Linked DNA regions of Microscilla marina ATCC 23134. The protein of the gene in region 1 interacts with the protein of each later gene in a pairwise test. Links are inferred from orthologs where the notes say so. Each region holds a gene or a part of one and is shown in the gene's direction. Other genes may lie near its edges.

Region 1 (15,979 bases):
CTATATACTAAGGGGCTAAAGTACCATCGTAGGCTAATTTTTGTATATTTGCCCGAAATTTTTTGAAAAAATGATTTTTAGCGTAAACAGATATTCAATGATGAGACGATTACTAGTAGTTGCCCTTGTAGCAACTGTGTTGTATGGGTGTGGAAACCAAAATTCGACTAATAACCAAGACAATAATACTACCGAAACAGCTAAGGCATCTATGGACACTGCCAACGACAATGCGGTAGCTGCTTCTAAGACTGTGTATATCAACGAGGACTCTTTGCTTACTAAATATGAGTTTGCCAAAAGAATCCAAAAAGACTTGACTACTAAAGGGAAAGAAATTCAGGCTGACCTGGCGTCAAGAGAGCAAAACTTCAAGAATGAGGTGGCGTCTTATCAGCGTACTGCTGGCACAATGACTATGAATGTAGCCAAGGCTACCGAACAACGCCTAGCAGCAAAGCAACGCAACTTGCAGGGTTATAGCCAGGTTCGTGGTAAAGAGTTGGCAGATGAGCAATCCAAAATGATGAAAAAATTAAGAGAAAACGTAGAAAGTTTTCTTAAAAGGTTTTGTGAGAAAAATGGGTATGACTTAGTATTGCCACAACGCGCGGTATCTACTTCTGTATTGTATGGTGTTGCCAAACTTGACGTAACCGATGCCGTAGTAACAGGTTTGAACAAAGAATATGCAGACGGTAAAACCGGAGAGATTGCAGACGATAAGAAAAAAGGTAAAGACGAAGACAAAAAAGACGAAAGCAAAAAAGATTCTTCTGAGTCTAAAAAGTAATGCTGTGCTCTACAGACTTTACTGAAAATAACAAACCCCCTGTTCGCCATTGAGCAAACAGGGGGTTTTCTATATATAATACTAAGAAAGCATTCAAGTGCTGTTCTTGCTATTTTGGATTCAGAATCTTATTCAAAATTTTGGTAGTAATCAAGTAAGTAGGCTTTACTCCTACTGTTCCTAAACTACCCGAAGATAAGGTACCTCCGGTAAGCAAAGGGTTATCAGATGCATAGTAAGCATAACGCAAGGTAATGTCTGACGATACATTATTGCGAATCATAGACCCTGCCTGGATAGCTTTTTGGTAATGTGCTCCTTCCATTTCAAGCCCCACTGCACGCCACGATGAATTTCTGAAGTAAGCCAATACATCGCGATTTTGCAACGAAGTGCCCAACACCGAAATCATGGCTCCTTCGTACACGTTCAACCCAGAACCTTTAAAATCATCTTTGGTAAACTCGTTTTTAAGCGGATAGTTGTCAGCAGTTCCTTCAAATACATGCGCCGAAGGAATCATCAAGTCGCCCTTGCCTCCGTGCAAAATACCCGCCTTACCCATCACAGAGATAGATTTTACCAACAAGTTGGCGTTTTTGTAAGGTTTAAGCAACTCATCCATTGTTTCATAGGCTTGCTCACCAAAAGCATAGTCCATCACTATAATGACAGGCTTTTCTTTTTTGATGTGTTCCTTGTTTACCTTCAACTCTACAGGTAGGTTGCTAAGGTCGAGCAAAGTTGTATCAAAAACCTGCACTGAAATATTTGTACCCGAATTATCATTTAAATACAACATACCACACTGTTCGGCATATTGGCGTACACGATTGTTAAGAGATTGGTTATTGGGTTTGCTCAACTCCTGGGCAAGGTCTTCGGCTCGTTTATGGTCAGGAAAATCTTCCTTGAGAGCACTCAAAGCACACAACGAGTTCATGACACTGTGCATATTGGCACTAATGATATGAATGGGGCGATCAAGCAATTTATGCTCAATTAAATGTTTTTTGATATTGGTTGCCCACTGCTCACCGTGAATATGGTGCCCTATACGATCGCGAAGCGTAGGTGTAAAAGTAATTTGAATGGGTTGGTTTTCAAACTCGGCAGCGTGCGCCACCTTGCCCAGCCAGTATACAATACGGAACAAACCACTATTTTGAGGAGCAGTGTCTTCGAAACGGAAAAAAGCTTGTTTGGTTTGCTCAAAGGTGCGCCCCAATAGGGTGCTTAAATGACTAAAGGCCAAATCACGGTTATGTTCGGTAAGCTTTACGTTACCTTCCACGATTTTCTCCAATTGTTCCCATTCTTTGGTTTTGTTTCCATTCTTGTCAAACGCGTGCGATTTTATCTTTTCTGCCTCATTGTACATAAAAGTAAGGTGGGTCAGAATATCATAAATTTCGCTACGCCCTCTGGTTACTTCTACCAACATGAGGTCATTGTCTACTTTGTAACAGTTACGACGGCGTTTGGCTGGAATAATTACCTCGAAACCAGAATGGCTGTAGCCCTCGTCGGATATAAGACGCAAAAAACGACATTGTTCGATGCCTTTGGGCAGACGCTCCATCACATACACCAACCCATTGAGTTCTACCTTCTCCATATCGTCGATAGATCCATAAATTTCGGGGCGTAACGTATGCAATGCTTCCAACAATACTCTGCCCGAAATGGTAGAGGGGCTATAAGAGCCACTGTTGAAAATATGGCGCATTTCTATGTATAGTTTTTCAATGGCAGCGCGTGATTCACGGGCGCGGGTGAGTTCAATAATGTCGAGGCTCATAGGCTTTATACAAATTCTGTTAAAATAGAATGTACCCACAAAAGTAATTACATCTTTAGAAATATGAAGCCTAAACTGATGGGTATTTTTGATGTGTGGCCGAAAACCTTACCAAATGTATAAAGAAAACAATGATTGATATAAAAACAATGAAACGCAACTCAAATAATACGTGAAAGGGGCAATATTTTATTTTCACAACCTATAGTTTTATGAAAAAACTAGTTTCTCTCAGTGTTTTACTGGCAATACTTGTTAACTACACCCAAGCACAGGATTTTAAAGGAAGAAAAAGCCTTGGTCTTAGCCTGGGCACCCACAAACTGGAAAATAATGGAGGGCTGGACAGTTTGGCCAATGGACGCAACAGTTGGACAATTGCCCCAAATATTGCCTATTTTGTAAACAACCAATGGAAAGTAGGCGTAAGTGCTTCTTTCTCTTATACTTATTATCATTACAAAACACTTCGTTACCAAAACATAGGCGATAATACTGTCTGGGGACTCGAAGCGTTTGCCACTCACCACCATTGGTTTACTTCTCAATGGGCTTTTTTTACTCAACCTGGCATTGGTTACAACCAGCGACATTTTGAATATACTTCTCACGCTATTGGCCACCCAACCTATACCGAAAAAGGGGCATCGCAAAGCTTTTATGTCAACACAGAGGTTGGTTTGCTGTTTATGATTGGCAAAAAACTGGGGATTGATATGAGCACGACACTATTTAAACTCAATTATTTGATATTGGATGCCAATATCAGCAATCAGCACGCTCCTGTTTTAGCCAGTCGCAACCAAACCAACTTCAGCTCGGCACTTTTGGGTGGCTCGCTTTTATCATCCCTCCAACACCTACAACTAGGCTTAAAGTTTTTTTGGTAAACACCCCTACCTAAACCCTCAAGTGTCAGGTTCCATAAATTCGCCTCAAGGCATTGCTGTATCAAAAAACAAAGATGCCAAACAGTGCCCACCTACCCAATTGAAGTTGAGTGATAAGTATACTTCAAGAAACTATATAAACCCCTCCCCTAATTTTGCCTATTGATTGAGATTCCAACCCTTATGGGTGTTTGAGTAAACACCAAAAATACTAAAACGAATGCCTGTATTATATAGACTTAAAAATCAACAACTTATTCATTACACATTGTGTAATACAATTAAAAATATTATTCTACAAAAACATCTGCTCATAATATTAACAAACAAAAATCAGATATTCTTCAGAATATTACACTTAAATATTTTTAAAAACCATTCTAAAATCCTTAAAAAACAGATATTTACGATTTTTTTATTTAAAAAGTATTACATACATTTGCATCACACAATTAAAAAATATGAGGTCAGACATAAGCATGCTAATTAAACATCTCATCAATTATTCACATTTTTATCAAACTTAATTTAATTAATACAATGACTAATCAGATCAAACTATTTGCCCTATTAATGTTGGCAATGATGACATTTTCATGTCAAAAAGAGGAAACAGTTGATCCTCAAAAACCTCTCACCACTCAAACCAATCGAGTTTCAAAATCGGCAATTGAAAAATACCGCCCAGTGGGACTCAACCAATTCATTCATTTCTTTACCAATGGTCTGGTATTAGACAGTCACGGCAGAGTTCTGAAAGGAACAATAGCCTATGATACTGACATCAAAGTGGCTACTGCTGGTAATCACTTTGCCAAGTTCAAAGGGGGTAAAAAGGTATACTTTGACGCAAATGTGGTAGGAGTAGTAGGAGGCTTCGCCCTTTCAAGCGATGTTGTACACCCACAAGGTAACCCTAATGTAAGTCTAACTCTTAAAGCAAACTCTTATGTTACTTATTCTAACAACCCTTCTTACCTAGGTGTGTGGAATTGTGTTTTAGGCAAAAGTCATACTTTGGAAAACCAAGATGGTACTTCTACTAAATACCGATATGGTAGAGAGTTGTATTTTAACAAAAAAGGGCAAGTCCATTATGCAATGCCTCGTTAGATTAGCGCACAAATTATTGTAATTATAAAGAGCGGATATGGTACCATCCGCTCTTTTTTTATGTCAAAAGAGTTTGCCCCATTACAAAAACACCAGCCCTGGCTCAATTCAACACGCGTAATTGCTTTAGTGATCTTTCATAAATAATTTGAGCCATTAAAGTGTATCTATTGCCCTCATTCTTCTCAAAAAAAAAGCTTCATAGCTTTGGCTATGCACCGTTTTTTTTGAATCGTCTGAGAACAATATATTTTCTTGAATTGGCACATCTTCTTTTTTCCAGATCACTTATCAAAAAATAATTTTCTCCTAAGAGTTCCCCGAAAAATAATAAAGTTGAGTAGCATGAATAAAAAGTAGCTACTTAAATTCACTATAGTATTAATTAATTATACTATTTTGTTTTTTCCGCGCCTTGCCTCTCTTAAGTATTTTCAAAATAAAAAAAACAATTAAATTTGCGCCTTTAAAAATCTGTATTTCCCACAAGGTCATTCAAGTTTGAAAATACTCAAGCAAAGTTGACTGACTTATAAACTAAAAAAGATAATGAGTGTAATAGATGCTATTCACGCAAGACAAATTTTGGATTCACGAGGCAATCCAACAGTAGAAGTAGACATAATTACAGAAGAAGGTGTATTGGGGCGTGCTGCTGTTCCCTCTGGCGCGTCTACCGGAAAACACGAAGCAGTAGAACTTCGTGACGGTAACGCTAATTACTTTTTAGGCAAAGGAGTACAGAAGGCTGTTCATAATGTAAACGAAACCATTGCCCGCGAACTTATTGGCATAGAGGTGTTTGATCAGCCCTTGATCGACAAAATCATGCTTGAGCTTGACGATACACACAATAAAGGACAGCTAGGTGCAAACGCTATTTTGGGAGTTTCGCTGGCAGCATCAAAGGCAGCCGCCAATTTGCTTGATCAACCACTTTACAAGTACATAGGAGGGGTAAATGCTACTACGCTTCCGGTACCTATGATGAACATTTTGAATGGTGGCTCTCACGCTGACAATGCCATTGATTTTCAAGAATTTATGATAATGCCTACCAATGCACCCACCTTCTCCAGAGCATTGCAAATGGGTACCGAGGTTTTTCATCACCTCAAAAAAGTGTTGAAAGACAAAGGCTTTGCTACCAATGTAGGTGATGAAGGGGGATTTGCTCCTAACATTCAATCTAATGAAGACGCTATTAAAATAGTATTGGAAGCTATAGAAAAAGCGGGGTACCGCCCTGGCGAAGATATGTGGATTGCGATGGATGCGGCTAGTTCTGAGTTTTATGACGAAGAAACTGGCTTGTATCATTTATCGTCTACCAGCGATAAGCTTACCTCTGACCAAATGGTGGCTTACTGGAAAGATTGGGTTCAAAAGTATCCTATCCGCTCGATAGAAGATGGCATGCACGAAGATGATTGGAAAGGCTGGGAGTTGCTTACCCAAACTATAGGTGACAAAACCCAGTTGGTAGGAGACGATTTGTTTGTAACCAATGTAGAGCGTTTGCAACAAGGCATAGATACTAAAGTAGCCAACTCTATTTTGATTAAAGTAAACCAAATTGGTACACTGACCGAAACCATCAATGCTATTCAGTTGGCTACCCGTAATAGCTATACCAGTGTAATGTCGCACCGTTCGGGCGAAACCGAAGACACAACCATTGCCGACCTTGCCGTAGCCATGAATACTGGACAAATAAAAACCGGATCGGCGTCTCGCTCCGACCGTATGGCCAAGTACAACCAATTGTTAAGAATTGAAGAGCAGTTAGGCGATACAGCTTACTACCCTGGTAATAATTTCTAACAACACGGTATTGTTACCCATATTTTGCAAAAGCAAGCATTTCTATCTAAGGGATGCTTGCTTTTTTTATGGCATTTTTCCCATGATAACATAAGCCCTCAACGGAATGCATACATTTAAAAACAACCGTTACTTACTGTAGTGTGAGGTTATTGATCCCGCAAACTAAGCCCACCCTGACAGATTGCTGGTTCATTTGCCCCCACTTTCGCAGAAACACACAATTGAATATTCTTGAAAAACCATGTTGTTGTTGGGCAAAGATGTTTTTTTTTCTAAATTAGAATGAAAATAAATACTAAGGCAGCATTAAATATACCTAACAAGCAGGTGTAATTAGCGTTACTTGTAGTTTATAGCTCATTGCTTGCTACTACTTACTACTTCAATCATTAGCCAATTAGCACCTTGAAACGCTCAAAATTAAGCGTATAATGTTTAATAAACCTATTTCCGATATTACCTTCGAGGATGTTTATCAATTGGTAAACACGAGAAAAACACCGTCTAACCGATATTTGGAGTACCAAATACCAGCCATTGATGCGGTGTCTTACCTTGAAAACATCAGTAGCTTTGAACTTTACCTTGCCCAAAACACCAGTGCATTTGCCAATAGTGCAGGGGGCTGGCTGATTATAGGAGTAAATGAAGAACAACTACAGGTAACAGGCATCGACAAAGAAATAAACAAGCAACCCATCAAAGAATGGATCGCTCAAACTATACTTTTGCATGTCGATGTTCAGCCCACTTATGACATTGTCACGATTGATATTCCTGACAGTGAAACCAACCAAGCTGTAGTGGTCATGCATATACCCGAAAGTGCTGACAAACCTCACATGGTAGTGCCAGAAAACAAGTACTTTTTACGACGCAATACTGAAATAAAACCTGCCTCGCACCAAGAGCTCAAAGAAATGTTTGCCCATAGTCAACACCGAGCGTCGGCACTGGATGATTTTTTGTATAAACGTAACCTTTGGGACGAAACCCATCCTAAGTTTGGCTATAATATCAACTCTAGTAAGCTGCATAACCTCATTAACCGGGCAAAAAAACCTTTCATTTTATTTTCATTAATACCCAAGGCACCTAAGGTAGAAAAAATCCCTTTTGGGGTAAAAGAATTTAAAGAATGGCTTAAGCGCAATGCCCGCAATTATAAACCTTCGGAAAGATCTAAACTCTTTTCTACTTATGATATAGACACCAGTTTGCATGGGTTGACGCTCAAGAATATTAAAAACCGCCATGAGCTTACCTCTTATTTCGAGATTTTAAACAATGGTTACATAGAATCGGGTATGTCGCAGCATGTAGCTTATGAAGAACGCGCCAAACACCGCGAAGAGCAAATTGGCATTATCAACCTGACCAATATTGTCGGGTACCAGATGATGTTGCTTGATTTTTCACGTAACTTCTTTGACATGGCCAACTATCATGATGAGGTAAGTCTGCAATTGAGCTTTGTAAATGTTCTCCATTATACTTTGTCGGGCTTTCACTCCAAATACTTTAACTCACGACTTTACTACTTTTATGATGAGTATCAGAATAAGTATGACCCTAACTTTAAGCTCATAGAAAAGTTTTACCCTCAGCAACTTACCGATGATGACATTTTGCAGATAGCCAAGAAAAACGCTGAAAAAATATGTCGAGCTTTTGGGTTAGAACAAGATATGGCATTTTTTGAAGATAAAATAGACCTTACAAACTTTAGTTATTTCGATTTATAGCTCCACAATTGACTTAGGTGGTATTATTGTTGAGATGTTTTAAGCAGTGGTAAATATCACTCAACAAACTATTTAACGAATAATACTATGAACCAACTCATATTAGGAGACACTCAAAATGTGTTGGCTGTACTCGAATCTCAAAGTATTGATTTGGTCTACATAGACCTCCCTCCTCACATTGTTGATCCTGCTACAGTAACCAGTAGTAACAAACAAGCCAAAAACTATCAAAAGTGGCTCAAAAACACCATCAAACACACTTTGCCGTTGCTAAAAAGTACCGCAAGTGTATTTGTCAATATTCCTTCCTCGCTTAAAGAGTGGGCAGTAAATACCGCATTGCCCAAGCACTTTGAAGAAGCGCATTACAAGGGAGAAATTAAATGGAAGCCAACCCAAAACACCGGCAACCTTTCTGTACACACGTCATTGCAGTATACCACTATTTTGTATTATGCCAGGTCAGAGCAATATACTTGCAACTACCCCTACAACGAACATTACCTGAATCAAATATACCGCTATGAAGACAGCAAGGGACGCTATCGACTCGATAGTTTGAACTCGGTGCACGCTGATGGTTTTTTTTATAGCTATAAGGGGCACGAAGCTCCCACCAGTGGTTGGGCGTTTCCCGAAGAAACCCTCATAGAATGGGAACACCTTGGTTTGCTGAACATTCCGGCAAACAATGATGATCCTATTACTTTCAAAAAATATTACATTGCTCCCAAAGACCAAACCAACCGTCCTTGTCAAGTGTCGCCGTTTAACGCTCCTCAGAAAGGCTTTACTTACCAATCAAAAAATCCCTATCATTTGCTCCGGCGAATTATTCAGTATGCCAGCAACGAGGGAGATACATTGCTTAGTATCAATGTAAAAAACGGGCGTTTGCTAAGACTGGCCGACCAGTACAAACGGTTTTGGATAGGTACCAATACATTGGTTGACAATATCAAGCAAGCAGAATACCTGCTCAATAAAGAGAGTTCACAAGATTTTTCATTGCGTATTTATCAATACGAATCTCATACACGTTTGCACAGCGAAGCTGGACAGTTTGAAAAATGGATAATAGAGCAGTTTGAACCACAACTGTTGAACGATGCCTCTGTTATTATAAGGTTGGGCAGTAATTTAGGGTTGTCAGCTATAGACCACATGGTCAAGCACCACATCCAGCCATTCAGAAAAAAGTGGTTTTATGAAAATCACCCTGAGCATTTGTACCATGGAGTATTGGTAGGCGATCAGTTTAGCAAATACGCCATAGAAGAGGTGCAACGATTGAATACGTATGAAAATATTCGTTTAAAACTGGTAACATTGGATGACCTTACGCCAGTGCCTGTAAAACCCGAAATACAATATACCATACAAGCATCAGACAACGACCAGCAAGAGGTACAGTTTAAGCTAGAAGTGGCTGATCAACAAAACATTGCTTTTTATTCCTGGGATTTTGACTATCAGCCTGACAAGGCATTTCGCCCACAGGAAATGCTCAAACAACAAGCAGAACTTACCTATAGTTTTGCTCCCGGCAAATACACGGTGGCAGTACAAACAACCCAAAAAGACGGGTTGTCGTCTATGCAAACCCTGGAGATAGAAGTGAAAAGTAACCTGGAAGAGAAAATTGCTTCTTGATACAGCATCTTAAACATAAAAAAATCTCATCCTAAAACTAGGATGAGATTTATAATTAAAATATATATAAAACCCGTTTAAAATTAGTTCACATCTTACATTCCAAGGCTCTCTACTTTGATTACCCTGCTTTTGCCAAACTGCCCTACGCCTACTGTAGCCAGCGCCACCCAATCGGTGTGAGGCACTCCTACCATAAACGAAAAAATGGCTTCAGCGTTGTCTTCATTAAACTTTACAAACTGAGGATGTCTGATGATAGACTTTCTCAGAAAGTCGGCATTTAAATGCCCTTTGAACAAATCTTTTTGAATAATATCTTTTCCGGTAGATTTCCCGTTGAGCTTCACCGAAACTTCTGTTTTGTAATTATGAGAAATCAAATAAGTACGATGATCTCTTCCATCCATTGGGATCACCTCCTGTGCTACTCCACCATCGTTCAAACAAGTAGTTTGGAAATGAATCACAAACGCATTATTGTCAATGGTAATGGTGGTATCTTCTCTTAAGACCTGAAAGTCTTTTTTGGCGTATTCAAGTTGAGCCGAACCTTTTAGTTTCAACCGCTCGATGGCGCTCATTCTACTCTGAGCATTTGCATCTTTTTTTTCCGGATGTTCTACAAGGTACCCTTCATCTCCTTCTTTTACCTCTGGCGCCTCCTTCACATTTTTTTGAGGTAGCTTCTCCTGACTTTGAGCCAATGAAGCTTCTTCCAGCTTTTTTTTATGTGCTTGTGTTTGCTGCTTATCTTTTTGATCAGAATTGCATGCACTCACCCAAATTGCCAATGATATTAATAGTATAAATTTATGCATGATAGTTTAGTGGTGCTTAGTAACATATTCACAATTAACTGTCTTTTCTGGTAAGGCTGAAAACTTATTTTGAGTACATTACTTCACATTGGATATGTGTTAAAGTATAAATCAGTTTTCTTTATTACATCAATATACGACTTTCCGAGGAAAAAGGTCGCAGAAAAAACAATAATTTTTCAAAAAATCAGTTTACCCTGATTGAGACTGGTTTTATGCCCAAAAAGTAGTTCTTTGAGCATTTATAGACCAAAAACAACCAAAGGTTAACTCTTTAACTGAAAATAATTGATCTTAGTATACTACAAAAAAGCTCATCTGATGCGTTTGCCATTTGTCAGACTAATCAATTTAAGATACCTTTGCCCCTGACATATACCCCAACTTATACAAACCGGGGCTTTTATTACTCCTTATAAATAATATATAAACACCCAACTAAATTCATCTTGCGATGTTATTACTGATTTTTTATTTATGCCTTGCCATCTTGGTTTCTTTTCTTTGCTCAGTGCTAGAGGCTGTTTTATTAAGTATTACGCCTTCTTATGCGGCATCTCTGGCGCAAAAGGGGAGTCGTTTGGGGGTAAAGGTAAAAGAACTCAAGCAAAATGTTGACAAGCCTCTTTCGGCTATTTTATCGCTCAATACCATTGCGCATACTATAGGTGCTGCGGGGGTGGGTGCACAAGCTAGTTTGGTATTTGGTGCCGAGTACTTGGGGTATGTATCAGGAGTATTAACTTTACTGATCTTAATTTTATCAGAAATTATCCCCAAATCTATTGGAGCCGCCTATTGGAAACAGTTAACGCCCTTTACGGTAAATGTACTCAATGTAATTACCAAGGTGTTGTACCCATTGGTGCTTATCTCTCAGGTTATCACTAAATGGCTTGCCAGCAGCAAAGAAGAAGCCTCTATTACTAGAGGTGAACTGGCTGTAATGACCGACATAGGCGAAAAAGAAGGGGTGTTTCAAGAAGGAGAGTCGCGCGTAATAAAAAACATGTTGCGTTTTAACTCTATTTTGGTCAAAGATGTGATGACTCCGCGCACAGTAGTACTTGCTGCTGATGAAAACCTGACCGTACAGGAACTTTTTGATGATAAGAAATTTTTACGTGTGTCGCGTATTCCTATTTACCAGCAGAACATAGACCAGGTGGTGGGTTTTATTCACAAACACGACCTGCTTGATAAAATGGCATCTGATGAACGCAATGTGCCTCTGAGTGCCATTAAACGAAAAATAATGATTATTCCTGAAGAAACCCGTATCCCGGCGTTATTTGAGCAGTTTTTGAAAAAACGCGAACACATAGCCCTGTCAGTAGACCAGTACGGGGGTATGTCAGGGATTGTAACTATGGAAGATGTGCTGGAAACCTTGCTTGGGCTGGAAATTGTTGATGAGTTTGACAGCACCCAAGATATGCAGGCCCTGGCACGGGAACAGTGGAAAGCCCGTGCGTCTAAACTAGGGTTTCCGCCTGATGTCAAGTAATTCTTCAAACCAAAACCTTGATTAAATTGTTTGACCCTTGTATGGTTGTCTTTATTGCAGAGACACCCATAAGTTAGACATTATATAGCATATAAAATACGCTTACTTCCATTAAAAGAAGTAGCGGAATCAGCTCACATATTTTCAACAAAATAACGCCTTTCGTGTTAACACAAATGAAAAAATTGCCCATATACCAAGTGGATGCTTTTGCCGATGCAGTGTTTAAAGGAAATCCTGCGGCAGTGGTTACCTTAGAAAAAGACTGGTTGTCGGACGAATTGCTGCAAAACATTGCAGCTGAAAACAATCTTGCCGAAACAGCTTATATTATCAAACGAAAAGACCATTACGACATCAGATGGTTTACCCCTGCTACTGAGGTTGACTTATGCGGACACGCTACTTTGGCCTCGGCACACGTGATTCTAAACTTACTGGAACAAAAAAACAAACAAGTAGTATTCCAGTCGCACCGAAGCGGTACACTTACGGTTACTCAAAATAAAGAGCAGCTAGAGCTTGATTTTCCGACAGATGTATTGGAAAAAACAGACTTGCCCGAAGCACTTATCCAAGGTTTTGGTGTGGTGCCCACTGAGATATGGAAAGGCAAAACAGATTATATGCTGGTATTTGATACTCAAGATCAAGTAGAAGCTCTACAACCTAATTTTCACTGGGTGGCAAGGGTAGAAGCACGGGGCATCATTGTAACCGCTCCTGCCAAAGATACCAGTATTGATTTTGTTTCACGCTTTTTTGCTCCCCAATCGGGCATCGACGAAGATCCTGTCACCGGATCGGCACACACCAGTTTGGTTCCTTATTGGGCAAAACGCCTCAATAAAACTACTTTGGTAGCCCACCAGGTTTCGCCCAGAGGGGGCATTGTACACTGCCAACACCAAGGCGAGCGGGTAAAACTTGCCGGAAAGTCTAGCTTATACCTTGAGGGTAATATATTGCTTGAAGATTAGGCAGACAACCGATAGTACTGTTACAGGGTTTAAACTGTTTGCAAAGCACTGCTATCATTAATTTTTAGCCCCTTCGGGGGCTTTAATGATTATCTGTAAAACAGAACATCATAGCTTTTAAACACTTTTCTATACAATTCATCAACTACTGAAAAAAAGCATACTATGAATTGTTTAACCACGTATAACACAGGCTAAACTAAAACCACTACTCTCCTATTTACGTTTTTTCACATCTAAATGCCTCATTGGGCGTGGAATCAGTAAAATTTGCTTTTGTCTGCCACCAATGTATTGAAACCCTGTTTTGTCGAAATATCCGTCCTCTTCCAACATTACTCTTATCTTTTTATTATTCCATTCAGGTATTTTTACTTTGGCGTTTAACTCTATAGAATAAGCCGTGTTGTAATGCAAAGGATAGTCTCCTTTGCCAGGAACGCCCCCTTGTTGGTCCCAAAGCCCTATAGTAGGTCCGGCAGCGTGCCCATGAAACCCAATAGGATGGGTATAAATGGTGGCCTCAATGCCTTCTTGGTTGGCTTGTGTCAATGCTCGTTTCAACACTTCGTTTCCAGTACGTCCTACTTTAAACTGATCGGTGAGAATGTCTTGCAAACGCATACCCACCTTAAAAGCATCGCGCAAACCTTTAGGTGCTTCGGTTTCGTCAGGCTTAAGAATGTAAGCGTGTTGCTGGGTATCAGTATTGAGGCGTAAATAGGTAATGCCAAAGTCTACGTGGATCAAATCGCCTGGCATAATGACTTCTTCGCCTGGTTTGGAGGCAAAACTCCGGCTTTGTTCGTTGCGATTTGCATCGTTGCGTTGTATATCTACCGAGGGGTGAAACCAAGCCTGTAGTTTGAGCTCGGCAATCCGGTCGCGGTACCACCATTGCACATCTTGAGTGGTAGTCACTCCAGGTTGAATCACTTTTTCAGAAAAACCTTCACTGATAATTTGGTGAGCAATGCGCATCACCTGGCTATATACTGCCATTTCTTGTGGAGTGCGCGTTTCCAGCCAACCAATTGCCAAACGCTCGCCCGACACTATTTTTTTTACAAATTTAGCCGAAAGGTTGGCTTTCAACTCTTCCATTTCTTTCCAATTTACTCCATCGGCCAGCCCAAACTCTTTGGAATAATTCAAGGCAATTTTTTGAGGGTTTCGTTGAGCTATTACGTCTGCAAGGGCTTTCCACTGATTGGGTTGTTTTTCTGGGTTCCAGGCACGTTTAAACACCTTGCCTACATCATAACGGGCAATGGCAAGGGTTTCTAGACTGCCTTGTTTGGGTTGGTACATCACCAAAATAGTACGACGACGAGCCGCCATCCACTCGGCAGGCAACATGGTTTCAATGACAGGGTCTTCGTTGTACTCGCGCGACATGATAATCCACATATCAATGTCTTCGTGTTTCATCAATGCAGGGAGTACCGTTTTAGCTCGAATATAGAGCCAATCGTTGATTAACTTTGCCCGTGACTGCATCGACAAGATTTTGGGCATATAGTCTTGTGCTTGTATTGCCATAGGGCAAAGCGCACTTAACCACAGAACAATAAATAAAAACAGGGTTTGAAAATCTTTGTATTTGTTTTGCATTGTACATTATTGGGTTGGTGTAACTAAGGAACGTGATCGCCCCGTAAACGGGATTTCGGGCGTAGCCCTCAACAATAACCCCGATAAGAAATCGGGACTTTGAAGCTGTCCGATTTAGAACCTATTAGCTTCGTAGAGCTTGAACTTCGTTCTGCGGTTCTCTTCACTGACTTTCGTTACTGATTTTGAACATGTTCCTAAATAAGGCCACAAGTTACAATTGCTTTACATTATCTCCCACAACAATTGTCGTGTTGAGCTTCTCTTAGAGCTAATATGTATACCCGATTGTTTTTGATAATTGATATAATTCTTTTTTACCTTGCTTATATTTGGCAGCTGGACTAATTATTTAAGTAAAAAATAAAAAGCTCTTTATGGAAGATGACAATGAAATGGATTGGTATGACAAAGCTTTGGAGCATTTTGGAAACAGAGCAAACTGTCAGGCATTGCTGTGTATTGAATATTACGAAGAGCTTGATGCCGACTCAGAGCCAGCTAAGTTACTCAAAGCCAATATTTTGATTGGCTTACACCGCTTTGAAGATGCAGAACGCATATTGGATGAGTTTCCGATGGATGTGCCCCGCCCCGAACGATTGAATCACGTCATCAAAAAGCATTACTATCAGGTAAAAGGTGATTTGAAAGACCTACAGGGTAAGTTTAACGAAGCAGCTGATTTTTATCAAAAATTGATTGACCTTGAGCCAGACGAAACCTTGGGATATATACTAAAAGGTGCTTGTTTGGCAAAAGCAGGAGAGTTTGAAGAAGCTAAAGAACTGCATAACCACGCCACCCAACTAGAAGGCGACCCCGATGAGGCTTACTTGAACCTGGGGCTTATTTATCGTGCCGAGGGCAAGCTTTACGCTGCCAAAAAAGCTTTTATGGAGGCGCTCACCATTACCCCCGAATACACCGAAGCGCAAGAAGGTTTGCAGGACGTAAACGAAGCGATGGCGCTCGAAAAACAAATCTATGAATTAAGACTTAAAAACAATTCTGACGACAATTAAGCGATGAAAAAATACGTGGCTGAAATCATAGGCACTTATGCCTTGGTATTTTGTGGAACCGGAGCAATAGTAATCAACCAGCATACTCAGGGAACAGTGACCCATGCAGGCATTGCCGTTACTTTTGGTTTGGTAGTAATGGCGTTAATTTTTGCATTTGGTAAGCTCTCTGGAGCACATATCAACCCAGCCGTGAGTATAGCCTTT
Region 2 (15,938 bases), on another replicon or contig:
CCGGCTACCGACTGCCCCGTGAGGTATTCGGTGAGGTAACTAATGGTAGGATTGTGCCCTATCATTAGCACGTTTTGGTGTTGGGGGGCTGTTTTATTAATTGCGTCCAGCATTACCTCTAGCGTGGTTTCATAAATAGACGGATCAAATATGATGTTTTTAGTGGGATAATTCAATTTTTGAGCAAAAATTTCGGCAGTAGAGGTGGTTCTTTGGGCGTTGCTGGAGTACACCAGGTCAGGCACAAAACCCTGGGTATGGAGCAGTTCACTCATAGTGTAGGCTTGTTGGGTGCCACGTGGGGTCAATGGACGCTGATGATCGGTTTTGCCAGCAGCGTAGGCCACCGCTTCGGCGTGGCGTAAAAGTAAGAGGTTTTTTTTCATTGCGTTTTACTATTTGTGCAAAAAAACTAATTATTTAGCGTGATTTCAAATACTGAGCGCAAAGACCGCATTAAATATAACCAACAAGTAGGGGTAATTATGTAAGAATGAATGAATTACCCCCGCTTGTGGCAAGACTTAATGTGATGTGTCTCTAACAGCCCCTTGGCTAAATCACCCCTTTAGTACTTGGAATCTCAACCCCAGTAATTTGTTTGGCAGCCTTTACCGCACGGGCAAACGCCTTGAATATAGCCTCTATCATGTGGTGCTCGTTGTTGCCCTCACACCTTACGTGAATATTGCATTGGGCGTGGTCGCTGAGCGATTTAAAGAAATGTTCAAACATTTCGGTAGGCATACCACCCACTCGTTCGCGTTTAAACATAGGTTGCCACACCAACCAATTTCTCCCCGAAAAATCCAAGGCAACTTGTGCCAGGCATTCGTCCATCACCAGGTTAAAAAAACCATAGCGTTCAATGCCTTTTTTGTTGCCCAAGGCTATTTTAAAGGCTTCGCCCAAAGCAATGGCGACATCCTCTATAGTATGGTGTTCGTCTATGTGCAAGTCGCCCTTTACCTTTACGCTCAAATCAAGTTTGCCGTGGTGCGCCAATTGATCCAGCATGTGATCAAAAAAACCAATGCCCGTATCCATGGCTTTTTTGCCGCTCCCGTCCAGGTTGAGCGCTATAGCAATGTCAGTTTCTTTGGTAGCACGTTGCACAGTGGCAGTACGCCCTTGGGCAGCGCGGTTTGCCTCCGTCAAAAATACCGTAATTTTGTCCCAGTCAATGGTAGTAAGCACCACAGGCAAATCGTGTGCGGCTAGTGTTGGCTGCAGCAAAATTCCCTGGCAACCCAGGTTTTGAGCCAATTGCATATCGCTTAGGCGGTCGCCCAGCACAAACGAGTTGGCAAGGTCATAGGCAGGGTTATCAATGTATTTTGTCATTAGCCCGGTGCGCGGCTTGCGGGTAGGGGCATTCTCTTCCTCAAAAGTGCGGTCGATCAATATTTCATCAAACACAATTCCCTCTTGTTCCAGGGTTTTGAGCATTTTGTTGTGGGCTGGCCAGAAGGTATCTTCCGGAAAACTATCCGTACCCAGCCCGTCCTGATTGGTCACCATCACCAGCTCATAATCCAGCTCCTGGGCTATTTGATACATATTTCTGATTACCTTGGGATACATCTCTAGTTTTTCGAGCGAATCTACCTGATAATCAACCGGAGGCTCTACAATAAGCGTCCCGTCACGATCTATAAAAAGTACACGTTTTTTCATAATATTTTAGTTTAGAGTTGATAATTTCTACAGCCTAAAGCTATTAGCCTTTAGCTTTAGGCTAGTTTGCAAGCCTGTTGCCGATTTTATAAATCACTGATTATTAGTGGTTTATAAAATCGGTAGATAGAAGTCTGTGGTTCACTGTAGCCTTTAATTAGTCGCCATGGCTTTTGTTATATAAAGATCGCCCAAACTGTAAGCGTTCAAAACCTGTGTTTTGCTGCAATTAAAAATTAACAGGCTTGCAAACCTATAGGCTTGAGGCTACAAAAGCTCCCAACTCTTCAATAATTCAATGAAACGTTTATTTTCTGCCTCCGCACCCACCGATACCCGCAAACAACCCTCGCAAAGGGGTTGAGTAGAGCGGTTGCGTACAATCACCTGATGTTGCACCAGGTAATTGTACAATTCGTTGGGCTGTTGGGTACGAAACAAGATAAAATTAGTTTGAGAAGGAAATATTTTCTCGATAAAGTCAAACAAAGGCAGTTGCGTATACAACCACGCTCTTTGAGCTCGAATGCTTGCCACAAAAGCGTCTTTTTGGGCGACATTTTGTACTGCTTGCAGCCCCAACTCCTGTGTCACCCCGTTGAGGTTGTAAGGCGGCTTTACCTTATTAAGTAAATCAATGATCGGAGCGGAGGCAAAAGCCATCCCCAGGCGCAAATTTGCCAGTCCCCAGGCTTTCGAAAAAGTCTGCAACACCACCAGGTTGGGGTAACGGTCGATCAGGGCAGTCATAGAAGCGAAATCAGCAAAATCTATGTACGCCTCATCTACCACCACCACGCCCTCAAAAGCCTGTAAGATTTGCTCAAACTCAGCCGTTGAAGCAATGGCGTTGCCCGTAGGGTTGTTGGGGTTACACAAAATCAGCAATTTATACGCATGTTGCCCAACTGTGTCTAACAGCTGAGCCACTGGCAAGGTGAAATCTTCGTTGAGCCTGACCTGATCTACTGCCACATGGTTAATGTCGGCACTGACTTGGTACATACCATAAGTAGGCGGAGTAACCAGTACCCGGTCTTGCCCTGGGGTACAAAAAATTCGAAACAATAAATCTATAGCCTCATCACTGCCATTGCCCAGAAAGATGTTTTCTGGGGCAACGTTTTTTAGGGCACTTAGTGCCTCTTTTAGCTTTCGCTGATAAGGGTCAGGGTAACGGTTATTTGCCCCGTTACTGCCCACCGACCCCAGCGGGTTTTCGTTGGCATCTAAAAACACCAAGGGTTGTTCATTGCCCTCATCGTCTACCACAAACTCATCGCGTGCTGACGAATAAGGCTTCAAAGCCCAAATGTTGGGTCGTACCAGTTTTTCAATATTTTTCATTTTTTTTTTTAGTCCAGAGTTGGTAGTCGGTAGACCGTAGTCGCCTCGTGCCCATTAGGAATTTGAGAATTACGAATTACGAATGAGGCGAAGCCATTCGTAATTTAGTCCGTAGACCGTAGTTGCCTCGTGCCTATTAGGAATTTGAGAATTACGAATTACGAATGAGGCGAAGCCATTCGTAATTTAGTCCATAGACCGTAGTCGCCTCGTGCCTATTAGGAATTTGAGAATTACGAATTACGAATTACGAATGAGGCGAAGCCATTCGTAATTTAGTCCGTAGACCGTAGTCGCGCTCATTAGCTAAAGCAGAGCTCCCTTCGGTCGGCTTGTAATTGACCAATTCGTAATTAGCTTACGCAGAGCTCCCTCTGGTCGGCTTGTAATTGACCCATTCGTAATTTAGTCCGTAGACCGTAGTCGCGCTCATTAGCTAAAGCAGAGCTCCCTTCGGTCGGCTTGTAATTGACCCATTCGTAATTCGTAATTTCCTCATTCGTAATTAAACCATTCGTAATTACTCAAACCTTATACTTACCGCCCGTTGGTGCGCCGTCAGCGATTCGGCAGTAGCCATTGTTTCAATAGTTTGAGCAATGCTTTGTAAGCCCGGTTTGGTCAAGTGCTGGAAAGTGATTTTTTTATAAAAACTGTCCAAAGACACCCCACTAAATGCACGGGCAAAACTATTGGTAGGCAAGGTGTGGTTGGTGCCTGAGGCATAATCTCCAGCCGATTCGGGGGTGAAATTGCCCAAAAACACCGACCCGGCATTGGTCACTTGTTCGGCTACCTGTTCAAAATCCTGCGTGGCAATGATGAGGTGTTCGGGGGCATAAAAGTTACTAAAGGCTATAGCTTCCGCTAATTGGTCAAACACGATGGCTTTGCTGTTTTTCAAAGCCTTTTCGGCAATGTCACGACGCGGCAACGTAGCCACTTGTTTTTCTACCTCCTTCATTACCTTTTCGGCCACCTGGCTATTTGTAGCAATCAATACTACCTGGCTATCGGCGCCGTGTTCGGCTTGCGACAACAAGTCGGCAGCCACAAAAGCAGGCACACAGGCATCATCGGCAATCACGGCAAGTTCTGACGGACCTGCGGGCATATCTATTGCCATACCGCTTTTAGCCAATAAGGTTTTTGCTGTGGTAACATATTGATTCCCAGGTCCAAATATCTTGTAGGTTTGAGCAATGGTTTCAGTGCCATAGCCCATAGCCGCAATTGCCTGGGCGCCTCCCACTTTGTATATTTGGCGAATGCCCACCAAGTCGGCCGCAAACAAAATGGCAGGGTGAATTTTACCCTCGGCATTGGGTGGAGAGCAAAGTATGGCTTGTGGGCAACCGGCTATTTGGGCGGGCGCCCCCAACATTAGCACCGTAGAAAACAAAGGGGCGGTGCCTCCTGGTATATAGAGCCCCACCTTGTCTATAGGCACACTTTTGCGCCAGCAAGTAACCCCCTCTATGGTTTCTATTTTCTTGAGGGGTTCTTTTTGTGCCTCATGAAACACCTTGATGTTGTGGTATGCCTGACGAATGGCTTGTTTGAGTTCCTCACTCAAGGCAGTACTTGCCTGCGCTATTTCTTCGGGGCTTACCGCCAGGGCATCTACTTTGCTTTGGTCAAATTTTTCGTTGAAAAACTTCAGCGCAGCATCTCCTTCTTTTGCCACCTTGTCTAAAATTGCCTGTACTTGCTCTTCTATCACATCGGCTTGTATCACAGCGCGCGTGCATAGCTCACCCCATTGGCTACGGGCGGGGTTTTTTATGATATTTTTCATATAGGTTCTTAAGAGCGGCAAGCCACCAGCGACAAGCAGCAAGCAGAAGTACATCCCTTGTGGCTTGTGGCTCGAAGCCTGCGGCTAATTACACAATCATTTTCTCAATAGGTACAATCAAAATTCCGCCAGCGCCTTTCTCCTGAAGCTGGTCAATAATGTCCCAGAAGTCATCTTCATTGATGACCGAATGTACCGAGCTCCAGCCTTCTTCGGCAAGGGGCAAAATGGTGGGGCTTTTCATTCCAGGGATAATCGCTGTGATCTCGTCCAGCTTATCGTTGGGGGCATTCATCAAAATATACTTGGTGTGTTTGGCTTTTTTGTATGCCTTTACCCTAAACATCAACTTGTTGAGCAGGGCGCGCTTGTCAGGGCTTAGGTTTTGGTTGGCCACTATTACTGCCTGCGACTTTAAGATAGTTTCTACCTCTTTCAAGCCATTGCTCAACAAAGTACTGCCCGTGCTCACAATGTCGCACACGGCATCGGCAAGCCCAATACTGGGGGCAATTTCTACCGAGCCATTGATGAGGTGCACTTCTGCCTGAATGTTCTTTTTCTCAAAAAAACTTTTCAGCGTGTGTGGGTAAGAGGTCGCTACTTTTTTGCCCTGAAAATACTCCAGTCCTCCGTAGTCGGCTTCGCGGGGCACTGCCAAAGACACCCGGCATTTAGAAAAACCAAGGTAGTCTACCACATCTATAAACTTGTTTTTTTCGATGTGTACATTTTCGCCAATAATGCCTATGTCCACCACGCCATCTTCTACATACGCCGGAATATCAGACACCCGCAAAAACAGGATTTCACAGGGAAAATTGGTGGCTTCTGCCTTGAGGCGGTTGCCGTAGGTGTTAAACCTGATGCCGCATTCTTTGAGCAATTCTACCGATTTGTCGTATAACCGCCCTGATTTTTGGATAGCAATGGTAATTTTATCTTGCATGAGTATTGTGATGTTTAGATAGTTTTTGTCAAATAAAAAGAAAATCAAGCCATTAGCTACAAGCCACAAGTGTTAGTGCCTAAAAGAAGTTTGAAACTAAGGCAGGCTTGCGCCAAATGTCTAATATTATATCATACCAAGCCACTAGCGAATTGATCAACCCAAACACGGATTTGATCAAAAAATAGGCGTGTGTTTAGCATACGAAGCAGTACAAAGCGCCTGACTCTATTCTAAACTGTATGAAAGTTAACAAGAAAAATAAATGTGAAACTGTTTTGTATGCCTGTGGGTTTTTGAGAAAAAAGGCAAGACAAGAATTAATGGCAATGATGATGCGCCAAATGATGGGGGTGGTGATGGATGTTAGCGGTGGCTAAAGGGGCAATGAATGTAACAGCAGACGGGGTGTTGGTGTCTGGGTCCTGGGAGTAACCACAGGAGAGTTGAGCAAATAGGAAATTTGTTGTTTTCATTGGTCTAATTACAATTATCTGTGTTGTAATGTTGAGCAAATATAAAATAAAAGAAGTGGGATTTCCTATATTTGCGCCAATAAAAACGAGCTACTACAGGTCAAATGGTATTTTGTGAATACATAAATGATTGGCTTGTAGTGCTTTATCTCGTTGTTATCAAAAGGTTAATTTATGGGGGGAGTTAGTAGCTTTTACAGCCTCAAGCTTTTAGCGACAAGGTTCTAGTGCATTGGGGATTAAATAAGTTGCCTATTAATTTGGATGAATTTTGTTTTCTGACGAGTCGTGAAAATGGCGGATAGCCATAGCTATCTAACTTTTTTACGAGGAAGTTAGGGGGCAAAAGTCGCCAAAGAATATGTGAGTAACTTAGTTCCCAATGTACTAGGTATTAGGCACACTCACTATGTTCTGATCCTTAGGGATAGAGCATAAAAAAAACACGCGTGAGCTATTTGCGACAGGCTAAAGGCTTTGTTAAGGAAACAGCATTGGGCTATCGACCATTGACTGAATGCTTTTAATTACGCTTTTTGTAAGTCACTGAAAATCAGGGTAATAAAAAAGTGTGGTTACCTGTGAACCGAATCTACAGCAATTTGCTGTGATGAGCTCAACGCAGTTAAACAGGGTCTAGCTAAGGACTTGCGACTTGTCGCTTGAAGCTTGCCCCTGCAGGCGCTATAGACTATTTATCCCCCCAACATCATCATTAAATTTTATATAATATATTATTATGGCACCTATTATTGCCCCCTCTATTTTGGCAGCAGACTTTGCCAATATTCAAAAAGAAGTAGAAATGTTGAACGAAAGTTCGGCAGATTGGATCCATATCGATATTATGGATGGTATGTTTGTGCCTAACATTTCGTTTGGTATGCCAGTGTTAGCGGCTATTCAGAAACACGCCAAGAAACCGTTGGATGTGCACCTGATGATAGAGCAACCCGAACGCTACGTAGAAACTTTTAAAAAACTGGGTGCCGACACTATTTCGGTGCATTATGAGGCTTGCCCACACTTGCACCGCAACCTGCAGCAGCTGCGCGACTTGGACTGTAGGGTAGGGGTGGCGCTCAACCCACATACCTCGGTAGAGCTGTTGGCAGACACCCTACAAGACATAGACCTGGTGTGTATGATGTCGGTAAACCCTGGGTTTGGCGGACAAAAGTTTATTGAGCAAACTTACCAAAAAGTACGCAAGTTGCGGGCGATGGCAGAGGCACAAAACACCCCTTTGCACATAGAAATAGATGGAGGTGTAAACAGTGAGAATGCTCCCAAGTTGATTGAGGCAGGCGCCGATGTATTGGTAGCGGGTAGTTTTGTGTTTCGCGCCGAAGACCCCATAGCAACCATTGCCGGGCTTAAGGGGTAGTTTTTGAGCAATAAGTAATGAGCGACAAGCCGTGAAGTTCTTCTAACGGCTTGTCGTTTTCTTTTAAAATTGCTCATTGCTTTTTCAGCAAAAGCTTTTGTTGGGTAAACTGATGCGCTGCCTTGAGAAAAGCCCTTATTTTGTCCCATTGTGTTACTGGCTCATAATAGCGTGTGTAGTATTTGTAGGTAGTAATTACCAATCGTTGAGCTTGTAGTGTTGCCGAGCTCTCGAACCCTCCTGTTTCGTTGGTTACCTTTTTTTGTAGCTTGTCTATCCCCTGTATAGTATAGCCTTTTGGCAAATGGATGATTAATTCGTTTTTAAACGATCTGGCGTAAGGCATATACACATCATACACTCGTTTTTTCTTAAGTATTTTGATGTCTACCTGCTTGCCAATGAGCCTGCCTGCCTCAAAAATATAGTTTTGTCCCACTTTTTTGGCTAGGTTAGGCATCACAAACTCGCTTTCAAACCTGAGCCGTGGCTTGTGGTGCCAAATGCCGTTTTCGATGACGTTGAGTTGGTGGAGTGCTACCAGTTCATTGTTGTACTCTGCCTTAAGTGTGAGTTTGAAGCCTGCGTTGCGTTCTTCGTTCATGCGTTGACGTATGCGCTGGTTTTTGGCGTTGTTGCTTTGTATTTTGGTGCCATATTTAGGAAAACTCTCTTCAATAATTTCGTAAGGATTCACCATTAGGGTTTGGTATCCGCTTCGGCTGGCGCCCGCCAACACCGTTTTTTGTTTTATCCTCAACGTTTGCAGGGCTTCTTCCATCCATACCTCGGTGCGGTAGTAGGTAGTGTGGTAAGGGTGCCCCGGCAGAGGCAGACGTATCTTGCTTACTTTGCGCTGGGGGTGGGGTTTGTGTAGGGGCAAGCTGTAGCCTTGTACTCCCTGTAGCTCAGGTCTTATTTCGCCAAAGTAGTCATACAACACAGGGTTTTGCAAATAATAGCTTTGTTTGCCGTTGACTTTCAACAGCAAAGAGGCTTCCTGAGGAATGATCCAGTCGGCGAGGCGGGCAATCTTGCGCGACACCGCCACCACTACTTCGTATTCAAACTTGTACTTGTTTAGCCAATATGCCATGATGTTTACAAAGTCCTTGTCTGTTTTGATACGGCTCAAGTCTACCTTCTGAAACACAATGGCTTGCTCAAGCATGCTTATTTGGTATTGGTGCCTAAAGAAATAATAAGCCTCTTTTAGTTTTTCTTCATTGCTTAGCTTTCGCTTGTTGCTGGCTTTTAGGTAAGCCTTAAATTTTTTGTAGAAATCAACCGCTGCCTTGCTTTTTTTGGGGTACTCTTGCATAGAGTTGAGCACATCTGCCGGGGTAATGCTAAACTTAGGCTTGCCCTTTTTGCCAGTAAATTTCTGAGGGCTAAAAAATACCTGAAACCTGACCGTGGGCACCGATCGCTGCTCTATAAACCACAGCGACTTGCTCAACTTTTCGCGGTTGCCATCGCGCAGCAAATACAAATCTTCCTCCTCATTATACACAAAGTCAGGGGCATTGTTCAAAGCCCGCACATTCAGGTAAATGTTGGGGTCTATAGCCAGCACTACTTTTTGGCGCACCGTAGGGTAGTCGCCCGCCAGCAAAATAGACATTTCGGGCAGTTGGGTAGTAGTGGCAGCGCTTAGAATCTCTTTCGAGAAAATGTAATAATCTATGACATCGCCCGGCACCAGGTCAGGAATCGCCAGTTTTTGGTAAGACACCGTCTCACTGCCTTTTTGGGTTTGCATCTTGACCGATTCGCTCAGCGGAATTTCTTTTTCTACCCCACTGGGTTTGATCACCTTGATGCCAAAATAGAGTTTGTCGCCCCAGGTATGGTCTATTTGTTTAAAAGTAAACTCAGAATATTCTTCTACTGCGGCTTTATCTATCAGTTGGATGCGTTCGCGCAAATAAATGCGCTTATAAATTTTTTGTGAACCACTTTTTCTGCCATACTCAAACCTAAAACTCTTACCCAATATTACCGCCGATTCTTTGCTCCATTTGGTGGGCGCGGCAGTGGCGGTAAAATCAGCGTCAGGCGTGCCCCATATTTCCTGCCTTACTTCTTTTGCCGCAAACGACAATTGTTGGGCGTGCAAAGCGGGCAAAGCAAGCCAGAGCAAAACAAATAAAACCTTGTACTTCATTATGAATAGTTATCTGGTGGTCATTCAGTGAGTAATGTTTTCAATATAAAAGATATGAGGGGAAAAAGGAAATTTTATGGAGAGGGGTTTATAAGTAGCAGCATGCCCCATGTATTTTTGACGCAGGCTGTTATAGGCAAAAGGTCTCCAATGCCTTAAGTGTACCGTCATTGCCTCAGCTCGTGTCTTCACCATAGCCGTCAGGTTAGCCTCTTTTTTCCGCCGTCGCTTGTGTCTTCACAAGAGACCAGACTGTCTTTGGGCGCTTTTTTTAGAGACTCAATCGGCGAGTGGAGACACTCGCTGAGGTAATGGCGGTATTTTTAGGGTGAATTTTCTACACTTGTTTGCTTAACCTGACGGCTATGGTGTCTTCACGAGCTGATCGAAAATCGCCAAAACTTGGGTACTAGTAAAAAAATAGTAGCCTGACGGCTATGGTAGAGACACAAACCGAGGCGAAAAAATAGTGGGGTAGAGTAGGCATAATGATATGTATAGTGCCAAGATTTTCTCTTGTTTTTAAACGAAAGTTAACGCTTAAGTTGCAAAAAACTTAGACCAGTGGAGACAATGTACAGGATTTTTTCGTCAAAGGACTATTTTTTTTCATTTTTAATGACTTGAAAATCAGCAATAGTAACATCTGTGTAACTAATGGCTACAAATGTAACTACTTTCATTTACAGATGATACGCTGTTTCTTTGTGGCGTAATAGTAACACAATAATAAATAGACCATTGTCCAAAAAGATACAATGAAAATCAGGTTTTCTCATATATGCAAAAAAAGAAATAAGTGGTGGATTTTTGCTTCAAAACTTACTTATCATATTTGAGAATGCTCCCCAGTCAGTTTCCGGCAAGGTTTCCAATGAGTCTACACTTCAGACCGCCAAACTCACCAAAGGCAATTTCTTAACACCAACAAGTGGTAGTAGGTGAGTAGTAGTGTATGGAGTTATATAGTTGTATAGTACTACTTTTAGCAAAATAACCGTCTGCAAAAGCTTGTCTAACCGCCGTATTGGTATAAAACCTTTGCGGCTTGCTATAAAACTACTTGCGTATATTGAGGCATTTCTCATAGATTTGACCATTAAAAAATATCAATAAAAGATTACACTATAACACAATTGAATGCTAAAAAACACCCACAAATCATCATTTATTTTTAATGTTTGTGGGTTTATTATTGCCCTTAGTGACCACCATTTTCACCGATTTGCGCTTAAGTTTATCCACAAATGACCACCTGCTCTTAGGGTTTGTTGGTTTCTTTTTGTCTTCATAAACAACCAGCTTTGCTGTCTTTTTTATTTACACTTATCAGGTAAGTTGTATTATACATATAATATAGAAATGCGATTTAATAATTGTATAATACAACTATGCTTTAACCAAAAATACAATCAGGATGAAATTTGAAAAAATCTGGAATCAGAATGAACATTTATTGTTAAGCCTTATCAAAAAAAAGGTGCATAACGATGTCTTGTGCAAAGACATATTGCAGGAAGTAGGCATTAAACTTCACCAGGGATTGGTGCAACAATACCCAATAAAAAACTACCAGACCTGGCTTTTTCAGGTAGCCCGGTACACCATCATAGATTTTTACCGCAAAGATGAGGTACACGCACGATTGACTACCCACGACATACCCGAGGGTATACTGGAAGCACCAACCATTACCCCTCTTTACAAATTGTCTGAGTTTATTATTGAACACTATTTGCCCAAAGAATATGGTACTCCGTTGTTGTTGAGCGACTTGGAGCAAATACCCCAAAAAGAGGTAGCCCAAAGGCTTGGTTTAACCCTTACGGCCACCAAGTCACGCATCCAGCGGGCGCGAAAAAAATTTAAAGAAGCATTCAGTAATTTTTTTGAAGTAGAACAAAACGATAAGGGGCAGATAGTGGACTATCACCTGAGAATGGATGTAAAACAGCCGCAGGAATTACTCAGGGAGTTGGAAAAATTAAAATTATTTTGAAAAAGGTTGCGTCTTTTGCCGCCCTTGATCCGACTAAACAAATACAGCACACAAATCAGGTATCAGGTGGTGTTGTTAAAAATCTAAATTGAATCAATCATTATTTAAATCAATCACTGCTCATGAAACAAGTATATATCGGAGATTATCATAAGCGCCAGTTGCGCAAGGCGTCTGCCCAAACGGGCGTGGTGGACACCAGTGTAGCCACAGATACTCTGGATGACGATAGAAACAAACGGATAGTCAACCATGCCAGGTTTTTTAGCCCGGCTCACTTGGCTACAGGCGCCCACAACAAAAAGCAGGTAACAGAAGCCAGACCCACTCGAATTCGTGAAATCACCCGGACAACTGTTCGAAAATAACCATTTTATACAAAGCTTGGCTTGACAACAAAACATCATACAATGAAACAAATATACTATTTTTTTATTACACTTTTGTGTATCGTTAGCCTTGAGGCATCGGGGCAAAACCAGTACAAAATCAACACGGTTTTATCTAATTACGACAATATTTGGGGGGTAGCGGTAGATGCCCAGAACAATGTATACGTAACCGATGCGGAGCGAAATCGGATATACCGTTTGGATGCCATTACAGGCGTACGTACCATCATAGCGGGCACGGGCACCGAGGGCTATAGCGGAGACGGAGGACCCGCCACCGCTGCCATGTTAGATTATCCAACGGGCATCACAGTAGATGCTGCCGGAAACGTTTATTTTGCTGATGGGAGCAATGATGTGGTGCGTAAAATAGATGCCACTACCCACGTGATTAGCACCATTGCCGGAAATGGCAATCGAGGGTTTGCCGGAGACGGGGGGCAGGCAACTGCTGCTCAACTACATTTTCCAAGCGATGTTGCCCTGGATACTGCGGGCAATATCTATATAGTAGATCATAGAAATGACCGCATTAGAAAGGTAGACATCACCACTGGGGTAATCTCTACCAAAAAAATCATGGGCGATGTCTACGATATAGCTTTGGATGCCAACAACAATATTTATGCCGTCAATGATGTTGATAAGTACGTTCGTAAAATAGATGCTACTACAGGCAGTATCACCATTTTTGCGGGCGATGGCAACGCACTCAATGACGGAGGACCTGCCCACTTGGCAAGCCTTCGCAATCCGAAAGGCCTGGCGATTGATGCCGCAGGCAATGTATACATCGCCGATGTTTTGGATGACCGCATACGCAAGGTAGACGCCCGCACGGGCATCATTACTACCATTGCGGGTACGGGCGCAGGCGGTTACAGCGGCGACGGAGGAGTGGCGACAAGTGCCAGAATTAACTACCCATTCAGAGTAGCAGTAGATGCATTAGGGAATGTATATTTTACAGATTGGGATAATGATGCCCTACGTAAACTTACTCCTTTGCTTCCCCCTTTGGAGGTAAAGCAAGGGGTGGCGGTGGTGGCCAACAAAAGCAAGGTTGATTTTGGCAGCCAGGTGTTGAATGCTACCAAAAAGCTGGAGTTTGTCATCAAAAATAAGGGGAAAGACACCCTTTTACTCACCAACCTAAAGGTAACAGGCGACTTCAGCACTGCCGATGCTTCTTCGCTGACAGTGCCCGGCCAAGACAGTATTGTGATCCAGGTGGCTATGAATACCAGCAGTCCGGGCGACAAAGCCGGGGCTTTGAGCTTTTTGAGCAACAACTTGGTGCACGCTAGTTTTGGGCTTCAACTGACCGGAAAAGTAAGGAACGATCAAACGATTAGCTTTGGCTTGGGCAGCGATGCCACCAAAAAGGTGGGCGAGGCTGCTTTTGCCCTTACTGGCACTGCCAGTTCAGGTTTGGCGGTCAGCTTTAGTAGTAGCAATACTTCGGTGGCCACCATTTCCGGAAACCTTGTTACCATTGTAGGGGCAGGCACTGCCACCATTACGGCAACCCAGGCAGGCAACGACAATTATGCCCCCGCCCCCGCAGTAGCCCGTACATTGACCGTAAACAAACACGCCCAGGTAGTGAGCTTTGATCTGGGCAGCGATGCCAGCAAAAAGGTGGGGGCTCCTGTGTTTACCCTTACTGGCACCGCCAGCTCAGGTTTGGCAGTAAGCTTTAGTAGCAGCAATGCTTCGGTGGTGATTGTGTCGGGGAACCTGGCAGTCATTGTAGGGGCAGGCACCGCCACCGTTACGGCAAATCAGGCAGGCAATGAAAAGTATGCGTCTGCGCCCGCCATTGCCCGTACATTGACAGTGACCAAAAAAACTCAGACGATTAGCTTTAGCCTGGGCGACCATGCCATTAAAAACATGGGTGACCCCCCTTTTGAGCTGATGGCCACCGGGAGTGCTTCGGGCAATCCTGTCACCTTTACGAGTAGCAATACCGAGGTAGTGACTATTTCGGGAAATATGGCCACTATTGTAGGAGGAGGCACTGCCACCATTACGGCAAGCCAGGCTGGAGATGCCGCCCATGAAGCTGCCCCGGATGTGGCGCATACCCTGACGGTGAACCTGGTGTCTGCTTTGTCCGAAGATCCTACCCAGGAGCGGGTGGTGATGTTTCCTAACCCGGTGTCGGGCAGTGCTTTTTTGACGGTATTGTTGGGCACCAGGGCAAAGCACGAGAAAGTAAGCCTGCAAATGTTTGACCGACAGGGCAAAAAAGTACAGGAGCTAACCCCCGCCTTACAAAATGGCAAAGTTCGGGTGCCGGTGGGTGGTCTGGTAGCGGGTGTTTATACCCTAAAAATAAAAATAGGAAAAGAGTTGATTACTCGTCGATTAATAGTTTACTAGCCTGATAACTTACGGCGAGTTTCAAAAAGCTCCTTTGTGTTTACAAAGGAGCTTTTTTTTATTTAATGAGGTGAATTACGAATGGGCGCAAAGCTTTTTAATTACGAATTACGAATTGGCTCAAGCGACGCTAAAAGCCCCCTACAAACAGCCAAACAAAAGCTAAAGGCTCATCGTAGCTCAAGAAAAAACTATCGTTTACCGACTTTTAACTACGCTTTTCATAAGTCAATGAAAATCAACGTGATAAAAAAGTGTAGTTACCTGTGAACCGAATCTACAGCAATTTGCTGTGATGAGCTCAACGCAGTTAAACAGGGTACCTAGAACCTAGCACCTAGCCGCTAGAACCCTGCAGGCGCTATGGACTATTGTTTTAAGAAAACATACACCTATACTCTATACTATGATAGACATTCCTCCTCATTTTTTTGAGGTTACCTACCAAGGTGCTCACTACCCTGGGTCGCCCAAAGTAAACGGCTTGCAGGGTGGTGCCAATTGCCAGGTGTTTGCCTACGAGCTGTTGCGTCACCACGGGCTGAAAGTGCCCGATTTTCGCTCAAGCGATTTGTGGGAAGACACCATACATACCCAGCAAGTAACTCATCTACAGCCATTAGACATTTTGTTATGGAACAAAACTCCTAACTCGTGGGGTGCCCACGTAGGCGTATATATAGGCAACAATCAAGCAGTGCACTTGTCTAAAGTCAACCATACGGCGGTTATCTGGACACTGGAGCATTTTCTGGAACAACCTGCTTACAAGGTGTTTATTGGTGCCAAACGAATATTAAACAATGATGCATAGCCTCGATAGGGGCAAATCCTTAGGTGCCGATGTATATTGGTGTGAGTGATCTTTCATAAATAATTTGAGCCATTAAAGTGTATCTATTGCCCTCATTCTTCTCAAAAAAAAAGCTTCATAGCTTTGGCTATGCACCGTTTTTTTTGAATCGTCTGAGAACAATATATTTTCTTGAATTGGCACATCTTATTTTTTCCAGATCACTTAGATATAAGCGGGCTATCAAACTGGGTTTTAGGGGGTGAATAAAAACGCCCCGCATTTCAACCTTAAATCCGTATAGCCTTATTATTTTTCAATGTTGAATTAGGGCTGTTCAGAGAAATATTATCTATTCTCTTTTCAGTCTTTTTTTTGCTTTTTTTAGAAACCATTGACTCAGGTCTGGACTTTCCATCATTTCTACTATAATCAAAAGATAGATGTCTTCCAAAAAGAGTTTTTTGGCTCTTTTATATGTTTTGATGGCATTTTTTTGTTTAAAAATAAGGATCATCATTGCTGCAATAAGCTTTACATAAATCATTACTTTTATAGCATTCAG

The links.
Region 2: the proteins of eno (region 1) and rpe interact in binary tests that used the Escherichia coli proteins (3 or more experiments, as listed by UniProt). The link is inferred for Microscilla marina ATCC 23134 from one-to-one orthologs.

What each region holds. Positions count from the first base shown.
Region 1 is NZ_AAWS01000010.1:210,674-226,652, reverse strand. What follows is about bases 4,353-7,283. They hold eno (phosphopyruvate hydratase), read left to right. Parts: upstream 4,353-5,146; coding sequence 5,147-6,421; downstream 6,422-7,283. Other genes in these bases: M23134_RS11495 (AlbA family DNA-binding domain-containing protein), read left to right, coding at 6,856-7,283; M23134_RS11505 (hypothetical protein), read left to right, coding at 4,353-4,597. In the rest of the region: M23134_RS37930 (OmpH family outer membrane protein), read left to right, coding at 98-793; M23134_RS11520 (DUF6909 family protein), read right to left, coding at 903-2,594; M23134_RS11515 (hypothetical protein), read left to right, coding at 2,807-3,484; more of M23134_RS11505, read left to right, coding at 4,025-4,352; more of M23134_RS11495, read left to right, coding at 7,284-8,169; M23134_RS11490 (DNA methylase), read left to right, coding at 8,257-9,825; M23134_RS11485 (hypothetical protein), read right to left, coding at 9,921-10,646; M23134_RS11480 (CNNM domain-containing protein), read left to right, coding at 11,101-12,153; M23134_RS11475 (PhzF family phenazine biosynthesis protein), read left to right, coding at 12,330-13,133; M23134_RS11470 (M24 family metallopeptidase), read right to left, coding at 13,350-14,747; M23134_RS11465 (tetratricopeptide repeat protein), read left to right, coding at 15,125-15,772; M23134_RS11460 (aquaporin), read left to right, coding at 15,776-15,979. UniProt on the Escherichia coli protein: Catalyzes the reversible conversion of 2-phosphoglycerate (2-PG) into phosphoenolpyruvate (PEP). It is essential for the degradation of carbohydrates via glycolysis.
Region 2 is NZ_AAWS01000018.1:77,295-93,232, forward strand. What follows is about bases 5,921-8,810. They hold rpe (ribulose-phosphate 3-epimerase), read left to right. Parts: upstream 5,921-6,986; coding sequence 6,987-7,634; downstream 7,635-8,810. Other genes in these bases: M23134_RS41215 (hypothetical protein), read left to right, coding at 6,014-6,151; M23134_RS17950 (DUF3857 domain-containing protein), read right to left, coding at 7,708-8,810. Also shown: M23134_RS17920 (SixA phosphatase family protein), read right to left, coding at 1-386; bifunctional histidinol-phosphatase/imidazoleglycerol-phosphate dehydratase HisB, read right to left, coding at 556-1,677; hisC (histidinol-phosphate transaminase), read right to left, coding at 1,945-3,024; hisD (histidinol dehydrogenase), read right to left, coding at 3,545-4,822; hisG (ATP phosphoribosyltransferase), read right to left, coding at 4,911-5,771; more of M23134_RS17950, read right to left, coding at 8,811-9,801; M23134_RS41820 (hypothetical protein), read right to left, coding at 9,826-9,996; M23134_RS38405 (sigma-70 family RNA polymerase sigma factor), read left to right, coding at 11,219-11,800; M23134_RS17960 (hypothetical protein), read left to right, coding at 11,923-12,168; M23134_RS38410 (NHL domain-containing protein), read left to right, coding at 12,211-14,580; M23134_RS17970 (NlpC/P60 family protein), read left to right, coding at 14,987-15,394; M23134_RS17975 (IS4 family transposase), read right to left, coding at 15,726-15,938. UniProt on the Escherichia coli protein: Catalyzes the reversible epimerization of D-ribulose 5-phosphate to D-xylulose 5-phosphate.